Marinoscillum sp. 108: one gene and its partner. The protein of the gene in region 1 interacts with the protein of each later gene in a pairwise test. Links are inferred from orthologs where the notes say so. Each region holds a gene or a part of one and is shown on either strand. Other genes may lie near its edges.

Region 1 (7,388 bases):
CCGTATGAACCACTTTCACAAATTACAGACGAGAGCAAAGGAAGTTGGTTGGATTCAAATCCTGAGGATGAACATGGTGAGTTTTATAACTCAAATCCATACAATCCTTTTAAGATGACCATGAGAGAGCCCGTGGCGAATACCATTAAGAGGGGTGAGTATATTGCTTCGAATGGTATAGCAGCTGATGATTATGCTACTGCTGAAGAGGTTTTAACTAATCCATTTGCTGACTCGAAGGAAGCTTTGAAAGAAGGTAAGGCTCTTTATCTCAGGTTTTGTGAGCATTGCCATGGAGAAAAAGGTGCAGGCGATGGACTGGTAGGTGAAGTATATAAGGGTGTAACAGCCTATAATTCTGCCACAGTAAAGGATAAAAAGGCCGGTCATATTTTCTGGGTGATTACTAATGGCAAGGGACGCATGGGAGCCCATGCCTCTCAGATAAGTGTGGATGATCGCTGGAAGATCGCTACTTATGTACAAACTCTGCAACAACAATAAAAACTGATTTTTATCCATTTTAGATATGGCTGAGGAAACATTTGAATTTACAGCAAAGACCAAAAAGAATCTATTCATATTTATAGCAGTAGGGGCAGTTTTAGCTTTACTGGGAATTTTCTCTATATCTATGGGTGGAGGTCACCATGAGTTGGAAGGGGAGGCTGGTCATGCATTCCACTGGACTCAAAGGCTCTACGCAAACCTATGGATCAATAATGTATATTTTGCTGGAATAGCTCTTATTGGAGTGCTGTTCTTTGCCATTCAATATGCAGCCCAGGCGGGATGGTCTGCTGGGATTAAGAGAATACCTCTTTCATTTGGAGCTTGGATTCCATTTGCAGGTGTTCTGATGTTAGTTACTTATTTTGTGGCAGGTCACGACTTGTTTCACTGGACTCATCATGATCTTTATGATCCTGCATCCCCGGACTATGATTCTATCATTGCTGGTAAGGGCCCTTATTTCTTTTGGCCACTTCATGGAGGATCGGTGCCTGTGTTCTTCCTGGCTCGTTTAGTTATTTTCTTTGCTGTATGGTATATGCTTTTTGCAAAGCTGAAAAGCTTGGCCTATAAAGAGGATTTAGAAGGTGGAACAGAGAAGTGGTATCAATTGAGAAAATTGTCTGCCATATTCATTATTTTCTTTGCAGTGTCTTCGTCCATGGCTGCCTGGGACTGGGTATTATCTATCGATACGCACTGGTTCAGCACCATGTTTGGATGGTACAACTTCGCCAGCTGGTGGGTTTCTGGATTGGCCTTGACTGCTTTCATTGTGGTTCTTTTGAAGGACAAAGGATACTTGAGTATAGTGAATGCCAATCATATTCATGATCTGGGCAAGTTCATCTTTGCTTTCAGTGTGTTCTGGACTTACATATGGTTTTCACAGTTTCTATTGATCTATTATGCCAATATCCCTGAGGAGACGATTTATTACGTGGAAAGATGGAAGAACGGTCAGTATGCGCCATTGTTTTACCTTAACCTGATCGTAAACTTTTTCTTCCCGTTCCTTGTATTGATGACAAGAAATGCGAAGCGGCATTCGAGATTCATCAAGGTGGTGGCTCCAGTTATAATCATCGGACACTGGCTCGATTTTTACCTGATGATTACACCGGGAACATTGAAAGGGAATGGAGGCTTTGGGCTGCTTGAGCTTGGCTTAATGTTCGTATACTCAGGAGCTTTTATCTATGTGATTTTGAATCAGTTGTCTAAGGCACCACTGTATGCCAAGAATCACCCAATGCTGGAAGAAAGTTTACATCATCATATTTAAAAATCAGAGATAAGATAAGTAATTCGATATGTTGGATTTGATCATAATATTAGCAGTTATCTTGGTTGTAGGCATCCTGATTTCCATATTCAGGGTATTTACCTTGGTTGGGATAGTGAAGGGGGACTCGAAAAAAGAGATACCTGCCAGCAACAAACTTCAGGCTAGTTTACTTGTAGTATTTCTGGTTTTAGGAATAGTTGGTTTCTTTTACTATTCTTTTGGAGGTTTGGATGAGAGTTTTGTGTTGCCATTGGCCTCCGAGCATGGTGTGGTTACAGATCGTTTGTTCTGGATTACGATGGCCATCACGGGTTTCGTATTTATTGTGACCCAGATATTTTTGTTTGGGTTTTCTTATAAGTACCAGCATAAAGAGGGCAATCAGGCCCATTTCTACCCTCATAACAGTAAATTGGAGTACATCTGGACAGCTGTTCCGGCGGTGGTTTTGGCGATACTTATCATTTCCGGATGGAAGGCATGGGTTGATATTACGGGCCCTGCACCAGAAGGTGCTGAAGTGATTGAAGTAATGGGGTACCAGTATTCATGGGCCGTGAGATATGGTGGCGCCGATAAAAAACTCGGAGACTACGATTACAAGAAAATAGATGTGGTGAATCAGGTTGGAATTGATTTTAGCGATAGGGCATCCTTCGATGATTTTATTCCGACCAAATTGTATCTCCCAAAAGGAAAGCCTGTACTGCTCCAGATTCGAGCAAGGGATGTGATCCACAGTGTATATCAACCGCATTTCAGGTTACAAATGAACGCTGTACCAGGTATGCCAACCAGGTTCTGGTTTGTTCCTACCAAAACCACCGAGGAGATGCGTACAGAGACTGGAAATCCTGAATTCAACTATGAGTTAGTATGTAACAAGATATGTGGGAAGGGGCATTTTGCCATGAAATATTTGATCGAGGTACTAGAGCCTGAGGAGTATGAAAAGTGGTATGCTAGTCAGGATGCCTGGCTGAAACAAAATGCAGACTACCTTTCTCAGGTTCCTGATGAGTTGCAGGAAATGGCCAGAATAGCATCGGGTATTGAAGACAATGCCGGAATACAAAAAGTTGGAAATTCAGTTGTTAGCAGTACATATTAAAAAGAATTAACATGTCAGTAGCAGACATTCAAGTAGAAGAACATTTGGCACATGATGATCACGAGCATCATGAGCAGAGCTTTATCAGTAAGTACATTTTCAGCACTGATCATAAGACGATTGCCAAACAATTCCTGATTACCGGGATTTTTTGGGCGATCATTGGGGGTGCACTTTCGATCATTTTCAGACTGCAGCTGGGTTTTCCTGAAATGCAGTTGGATTGGTTAAGACCAATTCTAGGAAAATGGATCACTGAGGGTGGAAAATTGGACTCAGAGTTTTATTTGGCTCTTGTAACTATGCACGGCACCATAATGGTGTTTTTTGTACTGACCGCCGGTCTGAGTGGTACATTTAGTAATTTCCTGATTCCTCTTCAAATAGGGGCCAGAGACATGGCCTCAGGGTTCATGAATATGCTGTCCTACTGGTTTTTCTTCCTTTCAGGTCTTGTAATGTTTATCTCGTTGTTTCTGGAGACAGGGCCAGCTGCGGGTGGGTGGACAGTTTATCCTCCATTGAGCGCGTTGCCACAGGCTATTCAGGGTTCAGGGGCAGGTATGACCATGTGGTTGGTTGCAATGGTGTTCTTTATTGTGTCAACTTTACTTGGTGGTATTAACTACATCACTACGGTCATCAATATGAGGACGGAAGGCATGTCCTTCTCACGTTTACCATTGACCATCTGGGCCTTCTTTATCACTGCGGTAATCGGTTTGTTATCATTCCCGGTACTTGTTGCTGCTGCTTTATTGCTGGTTTTTGACAGGTCTTTTGGTACTAGCTTTTATTTATCTGAGATATATATCAACGGTGAGGCACTGCCTAATGTCGGTGGTAGCCCAATTCTTTATCAGCATTTGTTCTGGTTTTTGGGACACCCGGAGGTTTATATTGTAATTCTCCCTGCTCTTGGTATTACCTCTGAAATTATCTCTACGAATTCACGGAAGCCAATCTTTGGTTATCGAGCCATGATTGGTTCTATTCTGGCGATTGCTTTCTTATCTTTTATTGTTTGGGCGCACCACATGTTCGTGACAGGGTTGAATCCTTTCCTTGGGTCCATCTTCATGTTCCTTACGTTGATTATCGCAGTGCCGTCAGCAGTAAAGGCGTTTAACTACATCACCACACTTTGGAAGGGTAACATCGTATTTACTCCAGCGATGCTATTTTCTATCGGTCTGGTTTCTTTCTTTATATCAGGTGGACTCACGGGATTATTTCTTGGAAACTCCGCGGTGGATATTTCATTGCATGATACCTATTTTGTAGTCGCTCACTTTCACCTTGTGATGGGAAGTGCATCATTCTTTGGTTTGTTAGCTGGTGTTTACCATTGGTTCCCGAAGATGTTTGGCAGAATGATGGATAACCGGTTAGGATTTATTCACTTCTGGATGACATTTGTGGGAGTTTATCTCGTATTCTTCCCGCTTCATTACATTGGTATAGCTGGTTTTCCAAGAAGGTATTACTCATTCACCAGCTTTGATGCTTTCAGCTCGTTTGCTGACCTTAACTCATTTGTGAGTGTGGCAGCTATTGTGACTTTTGGTGCACAGTTTATCTTCTTGTTCAACTTCTTTTACAGTATGTATAGAGGTAGGAGAGCACCTCAGAATCCATGGAAGTCTAACACGTTGGAGTGGACTACACCAGTAGAACCCGGACATGGTAACTGGCCTGGAGCAATTCCTAAAGTATACAGATGGCCATACGACTATAGTAAGCCTGGTGCTGCAGAGGATTTTATACCACAGCATATTCCTTTCAGCCAGACTCCAGAGTCGAATCTTCCGCACGAATCTGAGGCAGCGAAAACTGAGGGTAGTGCTCAGGTTAATGAAACAAAATAACAGATCATTAAAAGTTAATTTATATACGATCATTGCCGTCTACTTTTTGATACTAGTGGGCGGCATTGTTCGTAGTATGGGGGCGGGTATGGGGTGCCCAGACTGGCCCAAATGCTTTGGATCTTATGTGCCTCCAGCCAGTGCTTCTGAGCTTCCAGCCAATTATGAGGATATATATGTGTCTTCCAGGGTTGAAAAGAATGAGCGATTGGCTGCCACGCTCCTGTGGTTTGGTTGGGAGGATTTGGCCCAGCGTGTAACAAATGATCCGTCGATAGGAGTTGCTACTTATTTTGATACTCAAAAAGCATGGGTGGAATATATCAATCGACTGGTGGGTGTGGTCATAGGTTTTCTGGTTATCATGAATATGATTTTCACTTTGAAATACATAAGAACTATTAAATGGGTGGCCATTCTAGGAGTTTTGTCCTTTGTATTGGTGATTTTTCAGGGCTGGATAGGCTCTTTAGTCGTTTCTACTAATCTGCTTCCGGGGTTCATTTCTTTCCACATGATCCTGGCTTTGTTGCTGGTGGCTTTGTTGCTCACACAGCGGTATCTGATGTCTTCACGGGATGAGCACCGGGTGACAGGTGGTGGCTGGTTGCTTGTGCTGCTCGTGCTATTTACCATTCAGATCATTTTTGGCGTTCAGGTTCGGGAGGAGATAGATGTGATCAAACATGGGACGGACATAGATCGCTCGGGTTGGTTGGACCAATTGGGCTTGTTGTTTTATGTGCATAGATCATATTCCTTATTGCTAACCGCCATAGTGGGTTATGTGGTTTATTTAAACTGGAAGCACCGAACTGTTTCTGCCTTTTTGAAGTCTCTGGTTGTTATCATTTGTATAGAGATCGGTTTAGGTGTGATCATGGCGTATTTCAGCTTTCCTGCGTTTGCTCAGCCACTACATTTGCTTCTTGGAACAATGGCCTTCGGAGTTATATTTTACCTATTTTTGTACGCAAATTCAAATGCCCAAAAGAGTTGATGCAATCCATTGAACTACATAGCATTTCATTCACAGAAAAGGTCAGAGCGTTTTATGAGCTTCTGAAGTTTAGGCTGTCCTTTTTAGTAGCCTTCTCCTGTGGTTTCGGCTATTTACTTGGGAATCAGGGGCACATAGACTGGATTCATTTTGGCTGGTTGGTCTTCGGAGGTTTTCTGATTTCCGGTACTTCAATTGTTATTAATCAGATTATTGAGAAGGATCTGGATAAGCTGATGAAGCGGACTCAAAACCGACCTTTACCAACCGGAAGACTTTCTGTAAATGAAGCTGTTCAATATGCACTTTTGATTGGTGCTTTGGGTTTTGGTATCCTTGTTTGGCAGACCAATATCCTGACCGTGTCGCTTTCCTTTTTGTCGATGGTGCTATATTCTTTTGTTTATACACCATTGAAACGAGTGGGGCCAATAGCTGTATTTGTGGGAGCTATACCTGGTGCCTTACCTCCATTGCTTGGATGGGTGGCTGCCACAGGAAGCATATCACACGAAGCCTTGATTATTTTCGGAATCCAATTTATCTGGCAATTTCCGCATTTTTGGGCAATAGCTTGGGTGGCCGATGAAGATTATAAAAGAGCAGGCTTTAAACTTCTTCCAGGTGGAGGAAAGCAAGACCTTAACACGGCGATCAACATAATGATCTATACGCTGTTTTTACTGCCTTTGGGCCTGCTTCCTACTTATTTTGGGTTGGTCGGAATTACCAGTGGGGTAGTGGCTACAGTTTGTGGAGCCCTGTTTTTGAGTCAGACATTCTCATTGATGAAGGATTATTCACGTAAGTCGGCATTGAAAATTATGTTTGGGTCCTTTATTTATTTGCCGATTGTGCAGATAGCGTATTTATTAGATAAGGTGTGAAATGGATAAAGCAGCAGATATACCAGTAGGAAATGTGAGGGTGAGGTCGATGCACCCAAAGAAGTTTGCCATGTGGCTTTTCATCATTACGGTGACAATGATTTTTGTGTCGCTTTCAAGTGCTTATATAGTGAAGAGAGCTGAAGGAAACTGGCCACTTATCGAGTTTCCGTCATTGTTCAATGTGACTACCGTGTTGATCGTGTTGAGCAGTGTAACCATGCAACTGGCATATATTTTTGCGAAAAAGAATAATTTATTTTGGTTAAGATTGAACCTGATATTGTCCGGGCTTTTGGCATCAGGCTTTGTGATTGGTCAGTACCTCTCTTGGAGTCAGTTAGTTAGCCAAGATGTCTATTTTGTAGGTAATCCTGCCGGTTCTTTTATTTATGTTTTTACGGGATTGCACGCTTTGCATTTAATCGGCGGAGTTGTTTTCTTAGCAATCGTATTAGTGAACGCTTTTAGATATAAAGTACACTCAAAGAGTCTGGCACAGATAGAAATGTGTCTTACTTACTGGCATTATCTGGGTGGACTTTGGTTGTATTTATACTTATTTTTGATTTTAAACAATTAGACACGCGCTATGGCAAACACAGCAGTTATAGTAGATGAAAGCACCAGCAACCCCTGGGGTGGTGGAGTGGCTCCAATGAAGGCGAGCTATGGAAAGCTCATGATGTGGTTTTTCTTGCTTTCGGATGCTTTCACGTTT
Region 2 (7,377 bases), 2.3 Mb from region 1 along the record:
TATATTAATTTGTCTTCGGTGCAGGCCTTGAAGAGAACCCTGGAGGCAGGCATCCGAAAGGTGAATGGAGCGACCATCGGTCAGCTTCGGTTCCAGCTTTTTGTAGAGACCTTTTTGACCCTTTTGATTGCTTATGTGCTCTCTGTAGTGCTGCTCATTGTGTTTCATTCGAAATTCCTGGAGCTTTCTGATAAAGTCATCCCATTGAGCCGGTTTTTTAGTCTGGACCTACTTGGCTATCATGCTGTGGCTTTTGGTGTTATTTGGGTGCTGTCATCCCTGATCCCTGCCGTTTATTATTCCAAACTCAATCATTCCCTTATTCTGACCCGCAATGTCTTTGTTGGGAAAGGTGACCTGTTGCGAAAATTATTTGTGGTGGTGCAGTATGGTATTTCTTTATGCCTGATCATTGGATCTATTGTGCTATACCGTCAGCTTCACTATGTGCAGACGAAGGATTTGGGCTTCAGGAATGATAAACTAGTAACACTGGATATCAATAGCGGAACCGCCCGTCAGCGATTTAAGTCCATTATTGCCGGGCTCAAGGAGCATGCCAGTGTGGTGAATGCCACCACTTCCTCTCGTGTGCCTGGAGAGTGGAAGTACATTCCATCGGTAGAATTGTCCCAGGTTCAGAATGAAAACCCTGTAGTGGCGACGCACTATGCAGCTGATGAAAACTGGCTGGATACCTACCAGATGACACTGAAGACGGGTTCAAATTTCTCAGGGGTTGCAGGCAGTGACACACTGAAAGTGATTTTGAATGAAAAAGCCGTGGAACTATTGGGTTTGGAGGATCCCATCGGCGCATCCGTATGGATAGCAGAAGATACCCTGTCCAAAATGCAGGTGATCGGCGTGGTGAAGGATTTTCATTTTCAGTCGCTGCATGTGCCGCTCGGGCCTGTGGTGATCACCAGTTGGAACAATCCCGTGCTGGGGATAGACTATTTTACTATCCGGTATCAGGAGAATCTTCCTGAGGTGCTCGCGCACATAGAGGAGGTACAAAAGCGATACGACCCTGAAACTCCGGCGGAAATCAACTTTCTGGATGAGCGCTGGGAGCGGTATTATCAGGCAGATCAGAGTAGGAGCTATTTGATCCTGATTGCCACCGTTATTTCCATTATCATATCCGCTTTCGGGTTGTTTGGCCTGGTGAATTTTACGGTCGAAAGAAAGACCAAAGAGGTGGGAATTAGAAAAGTGCTGGGTGCCAGCATCCCTAACATCTTGCAAATCATTCTAAGAGATTATGTAGCACTACTGCTTATATCCCTTTTCGTGGCAGCACCGGTGGCCTGGTGGACCCTCAATGGCTGGCTTCAGGATTTTGCATATCGCATAGAGCTTTCTGTTGGTGTTTTTACGATTGCATTTGCTGCCGTTTTGGTTATTTCCTTTGTTACCGTGATTGCCCGTGTGTATCGTTTGGCTAAATCAAATCCCGTTAATTCTCTCAGATACGAGTAAGAAAAGGTAGGATTTTGGGATTATTTTCGTAAATTTTTCCAAAAGTGAAACCTATTTACCACTTAGCGAGTTTTATTAAGGTTGGAATTTATTGTCTAAAAGAATTTGATCCGTACTCAATATTTTCGTAAATTCGCGGTTCTTTAATTGAATTTAGCGAAATAGATTCTGAAGGAAAAATTGGCCGTTTTTGATCTTAAAACCAGCGGCTGATTGGAATATTAACTATAAAGAAAGCACATGCGACAACTCAAGATCACACAATCCATTACCAACCGAAGAGAGAGTCACACTCTGGAGAAGTACTTTACTGAAGTAAGTAATGTACCGATGATTACTCCTGATGAGGAGGTGACGCTAGCTAAAAGAATCCGCGAGGGTGATGAGCTGGCTCTGGAGAAGTTGGTAAAGGCTAACTTGAGGTTCGTGGTATCTGTGGCGAAGCAGTACCAAAACAGAAGCCTTCCTTTGAATGACCTCATCAACGAGGGAAACCTGGGATTGATCAAGGCAGCAAAGAAATTTGATGAAACCAAAGGTTTCAAATTTATCTCCTATGCGGTGTGGTGGATTCGTCAGTCCATTATGCAGGCTTTGGCTGAGCAGTCGAGAATTGTTCGTCTACCGATGAACAAGTCAGGTGCGATCAACCAGATCAGAAGAGCCTATGCTGAGCTCGAGCAGCAGTTTGAGCGTGAGCCAACTGAGGAGGAATTGGCAGAAATTCTGGACATGAAGCCTAGTGAAGTGCGAAACACACTGGGTGCTGAGGTGAAGCAAATGTCCATGGATGCACCTTTTGGTGAAGATGAGTCTGGTTCACTTTTGGATGTATTGGAAAACCAAACCACAGGTCCTACAGATGGTGAGTTGGTATTCAATGATTCACTGAAGGTGGAGACACTAAGGGCGCTTTCTACCCTGACAGCCAGAGAAAGAGAAGTGATCATGATGAGCTTCGGTATCGGTCATGACAATCCTTACACATTGGAAGAAATAGGAGATGCCATGGGATTGACCCGTGAGCGTGTGAGACAAATAAGAGAAAAGGCACTTCAGAAATTGAGAGAGCCTGGTAAAAACAGAAGACTTAAAGAGTTTGTCGCTAATTAATAGCTAATAGATATTTGGTTATGAAACCCCTGCTGTGATCTTCGCAGCAGGGGTTTTGTTTTTTAGTTGAGTCTAATCGCCATTCCTGCTCCGAGGACCAATAGTCCGGCCCCCACGCCCTCTTCACCCGCGAAGTTATTGTACGGGCCTTTGTAGGTTTTAGCTTCTAATTTGAATGCGGCATTTTCGGTGGGGTAATAGTTTACAGACAGACTAATGACATTCATGGCAAACTGGCCTGTGATGCCATTGATGAGTAGGTCATCTTTGTCATTGATGTTTTCATAACGGCCAGCCACCGACCATTTTTCAGAAAATGTATACTTGCTGATCACCGTGATAAAAGAAGTGTGTAGGTTTTTATCAGTAGCGCTGTTGCTTTGTGTGGTGTAGTCTAGCACACCTGCAATTTTCCAATTCTTAAGGGGCTTTGCCTCGAGAATCAGATTGTTGTGAAACCTCATCAGGTCCATGTTGCTGTTGGTGCTCTCATTGCCGTAATAGTTACCATAGCTTATTTTGAATGATTCATTCAGCGTGTGGTCCACGGCGATACCCAGTGATTTTTTATTGTTGGTTTCACCTATATTTTGCCAGCCGTTGAGAACTACTGCTCTTAGCTGTGTTTTGTCTGAGAGGTCGTGGGTGTACCGCAGACCAGACTGATAGTATGGGGTGTACTCAGTGGCCAGTGCGGGAGAATACAGATCCCGATCCAGAGACAAGGCACTTTCATAACCAAAATGTCCGCCAAAAATCCCCACATCCAACCATCCTTTTTTTGTTACCTGATACCCCGCATACGCTTCATACACCATTTGGTAGAGTTTTTCTGGTTCTGCCCCGTAGTTGTTGGCCGGATAGGTTCCCACCTGTAGGGCCAGACTAGCCCTGACTTTATCTTCTTCGTAGGCGGCACTCACCCAGGCGTGGCTCAGGTTAAATTCGTTGTGTTTATCGTATTGAGTGACGTAAAGTCGTTGATTATCCAGAGGTTTGCTAAAGTCAAAACTATAGTAGGTATCCAGGTATGCGCCAAACTTGATTTTGGATTCTTGCGCTTTCGCATTGAAAAATTTCAAAAAAAAGACACATATAAATATAAAATAGATAGTTTTTCTCATTTGATGATGTATTTGATTTAATTAATTTTGCACCTCAAAACGAATAAAGATAATGGATTTACGATCAGAGCGAATCAAAAATATGGCAGAATCTGCAACCCTGGCCATGGCAGCAAAGGCAAGGGAGCTGAAGCAGAATGGAGTGGACGTAATAAGCCTTAGCTTGGGCGAGCCGGACTTTAAGACGCCTAAACACATTCAGGAGGGAGCGAAAGCGGCCATTGATGAAGGAAAGTACTTTGCGTACCCTCCGGTAAATGGCTATTTGGATCTCAGAGAAGCTATCAGTGCCAAATTCAAGAAGGAAAACGGATTGAATTATTCGCCTGATCAGATTGTGGTTTCCAATGGAGCCAAGCAGTCTATTGCCAACGTATTTTTGGCACTGCTGGATCCGGGTGATGAGGTGATCGTATTTTCGCCATACTGGGTGAGCTATAGCGCTTTGGTGGAACTGGCTGAGGGGAAGTGTGTTTTTGTGAATGGAGATTTGGAACATGACTTTAAAGCAACAGCCGAGCAACTGAAAGCCTCTATCACGGACAAAACAAAAGCATTGATTTTTTCATCACCATGTAATCCCACAGGTTCTGTTTTTTCTCAGGAAGAACTGGAGGCTATCGCGGAAGTGCTGAAAGAATATCCAAATATCGTGGTGATCTCCGATGAAATTTATGAGTTGATCAACTACGGAGAGAAGCATGTGAGCATCGGTGCCATTGCAGGCATGGAGGATCGTACAGTTACTGTCAACGGATTTGCCAAAGGATTTGCAATGACTGGCTGGAGAGTGGGGTACATCGGAGCTCCCCTATGGCTGGCCAAAGCAGCCAATAAAATGCAGGGGCAGATCACCTCAGCCAACTGTTCAATAGCTCAGCGTGCCGCGTTGACGGCCCTGACTTCAGACTATGAGCCATCTTACAAGATGGTGGAGGAGTACAGAAGCCGACGGGAGCTGGTGTATGGCCTGCTGAGTGAAATTCCCGGTGTGGAGGTGAATATGCCTGGTGGAGCCTTCTATTTTTTCCCCAATGTGAGCAGCTATTTTGGCAAAAGTGTCAACGGGAAGGTCATTGCTGACGCCACCGACTTAAGTCTGTTTTTATTGGAAGATGCCAATGTATCGGTAGTGACTGGTGAGGCATTTGGTGATCCCAGATGTTTGAGACTGTCTTATGCTGCTTCTGTTGAGGATCTGAAAACGGCCATGAGCAGGATGAAGGCATCATTGGCTAAACTAGCATAATGGCATTTGACTCCATTGAGGGGGTTTTCAATGCTTTTACAAAAATGAAAGTATTGATCATCGGTGATTCGATGGTCGATACTTACACATATGGTGAGGTGCACCGGGTATCTCCGGAGGCACCTGTACCCATCTTACAGGCCCAAAAGACCGAGCATCGCCTTGGCGGAGCAGCCAACGTGGCGCTCAATATCCAGGCGCTTGGTGCCCACCCTATTCTTTGTACGCTCGCCGGAGCGGATCCGGAGGCGGATTTACTGATCCAGCTGCTGGAGCAACAGCGAATTTCTGCTGCACAAGTAGTCAAAAGCGACGAACGAGTGACCACTGTCAAGCACAGGGTTCTTTCCGGTTCTCAACACCTGCTTAGGATAGACAGAGAAACCGAACGGTCGCTAACGGCTGTAGAGCGTTCGTTATTGACTGCAATCATCGAACCGCTCATAAGTGAGGTGGACTTGATTCTACTGCAAGACTATGATAAAGGTTGTCTGAGTAAGGAGCTGATTCAGTGGATTATTCGAGCGGCGCAGGAGTGCAGCGTGCCAGTGGTGGTAGATCCCAAAAAGAAAAATTTCCTTACTTATCAGGGCGTGAGTCTGTTCAAACCCAATCTCTCAGAAATGAAAACCGGATTGGGGCTTGAGGCATTGAGTCTCGATGAGTCTTCCCTGGCTGATGGCGCCACTCTACTATCGGGCAAAATTCAATTTGACCAGCTGCTGTTAACACTTTCCGGGGAAGGTGTTTATTATTATTCAGACGCAGTATCCGGAAAATTGCCGGCGCATTTGCGCAGCATATCGGATGTGTCAGGGGCTGGAGATACGGTCATTTCTATTGCCGGACTCTGCTGTGCACTGAATTTGCCACTGCTATTTACCGCTGAGTTGGCTAACTTAGGAGGCGGTATTGTCTGTGAGTATCCTGGAGTGATGCCGATAGACCCCATCCGATTGCTTGGAGAAGCTCAATCCAATGAACTTCTCTTAGCGCAGTTGAAGTAAACCAGCAGTTTTTAATGAACGGGAAATTCTTATTGTGCGTCATCGTACTTTTTGCTATTGGCATGAATGTCACAGCACGCGAGGCGCAGAAAGGGGTATTGGATTTGAGGGATGCTGACCTATCCGCTGCGCCCGTTCCCCTGAATGGTGAATGGACTTTTTTTTGGGAGCAATTGCTCTCCCCGGACGCTATCTCATCTTCCACTCAGGACTTTTTTTATTTCCCCGAGCTTTGGAATAATCACAGCTCCCATGGTGGAGTGTCGCTTTCACGGAATGGTTTTGCTACTTACCATTTGACTATTCTGCTACCACGTGATCGGACGGATCTCGCCCTGAGAATCAAACATGTCTATTCGGCAGCCAGACTGTATATCGAGGATGAAAGGATCGATTTTGGTGGGCAGGTAGGAATGGATCCGGCTACCTCAGATCCCAAATGGGTGCCCCAGATCATTGAATTACCAGATCAGGACACTGTTCGGATTACCCTTCAGATCTCCAATTTTTCTCACCGGAAAGGTGGAGCCAGAGAAGCGATTCTTTTAGGCGATGAGGCTTTTTTGAGAAGTCAGGCCAACGAACTTCTGGCTTTTGACTTGTTGCTGACTGGTACTTTGGTAATGACCGGCTTGTTTTTTTGTGCCCTTTATTTTTTCGGTCAACGAGAAAAGTCAGCCATTTTCTTTTCAGTTTTTTGTCTCACTTTTTCCTATCGGGTGGTGGGTGCTGATGATTATACCTTACAAATTATTTATCCGGGTATGGCGTGGCTGACGAGTATTCGCCTTGAATATCTATCGCTATTTGTGCCTCCTATCTTCTTCACACTTTATACGCACGCACTTTTTCCACTGAAATATCGTGTCAATCCCCTGTATGTTTTCGTGGCCATTTCCATCCTAGCTTCTGGCATTACATTGATTTTTCCACCAACGGTTTTCACCAGCTTGGTGGATGCCTATTTGATTCTGCTCCTCGCGGGTATTTTAATCGTGGCGTATGTATACATCCGGGCATATCAGCGAAACATGGAGGGGTCCAGATATGCTTTGATCAGCTCGCTGATGATTTTAATGATCTTCTCTTACAAGATTTACCTTTATATGGGTGCGGCGGAAGAGATTGAGTTGATTTCCTTTGTGGGGTACCTGGCGTTCTTCTTTTTTCAGTCGCTCATTTTGTTTTTTCTCTTTACCAATTCCTTGAAAGAGGCCAAAGAGCAAGCGGAACATGCCGCCCGCACCAAGTCGGAGTTTCTTTCTATGATGTCTCATGAAATCAGGACACCCATGAATGCTGTGATAGGGTTGTCCAACTATTTGCTGGGAGATCAACCCACCAAAAATCAGGAAGAAACCCTCAATACCCTCAAGTTTTCAGCTGAAAACCTCCTGGT

Evidence for each region.
Region 2: the proteins of GV030_RS04375 (region 1) and GV030_RS13860 interact in binary tests that used the Escherichia coli proteins (3 or more experiments, as listed by UniProt). The link is inferred for Marinoscillum sp. 108 from one-to-one orthologs.

What each region holds. Positions count from the first base shown.
Region 1 is NZ_LR734808.1:1,053,819-1,061,206, reverse strand. Bases 2,438-5,351 are described here. They hold GV030_RS04375 (cbb3-type cytochrome c oxidase subunit I), read left to right. Parts: upstream 2,438-2,923; coding sequence 2,924-4,780; downstream 4,781-5,351. Other genes in these bases: GV030_RS04370 (heme A synthase), read left to right, coding at 4,767-5,351; GV030_RS04380 (cytochrome c oxidase subunit II), read left to right, coding at 2,438-2,912. In the rest of the region: GV030_RS04390 (cytochrome c), read left to right, coding at 1-504; GV030_RS04385 (quinol:cytochrome C oxidoreductase), read left to right, coding at 530-1,798; more of GV030_RS04380, read left to right, coding at 1,860-2,437; more of GV030_RS04370, read left to right, coding at 5,352-5,780; cyoE (heme o synthase), read left to right, coding at 5,780-6,667; GV030_RS04360 (cytochrome c oxidase subunit 3), read left to right, coding at 6,669-7,250; GV030_RS04355 (cytochrome c oxidase subunit 3), read left to right, coding at 7,260-7,388. UniProt on the Escherichia coli protein: Cytochrome bo(3) ubiquinol oxidase is the terminal enzyme in the aerobic respiratory chain of E.coli that predominates when cells are grown at high aeration.
Region 2 is NZ_LR734808.1:3,401,921-3,409,297, forward strand. Bases 2,969-5,871 are described here. They hold GV030_RS13860 (pyridoxal phosphate-dependent aminotransferase), read left to right. Parts: upstream 2,969-3,771; coding sequence 3,772-4,971; downstream 4,972-5,871. Other genes in these bases: GV030_RS13855 (outer membrane beta-barrel protein), read right to left, coding at 2,969-3,722; GV030_RS13865 (bifunctional heptose 7-phosphate kinase/heptose 1-phosphate adenyltransferase), read left to right, coding at 4,971-5,871. Outside these bases: GV030_RS13845 (ABC transporter permease), read left to right, coding at 1-1,485; GV030_RS13850 (RNA polymerase sigma factor RpoD/SigA), read left to right, coding at 1,726-2,598; more of GV030_RS13855, read right to left, coding at 2,661-2,968; more of GV030_RS13865, read left to right, coding at 5,872-5,978; GV030_RS13870 (response regulator), read left to right, coding at 5,993-7,377. UniProt on the Escherichia coli protein: Shows aminotransferase activity with methionine and histidine as substrates, and to a lesser extent also with phenylalanine.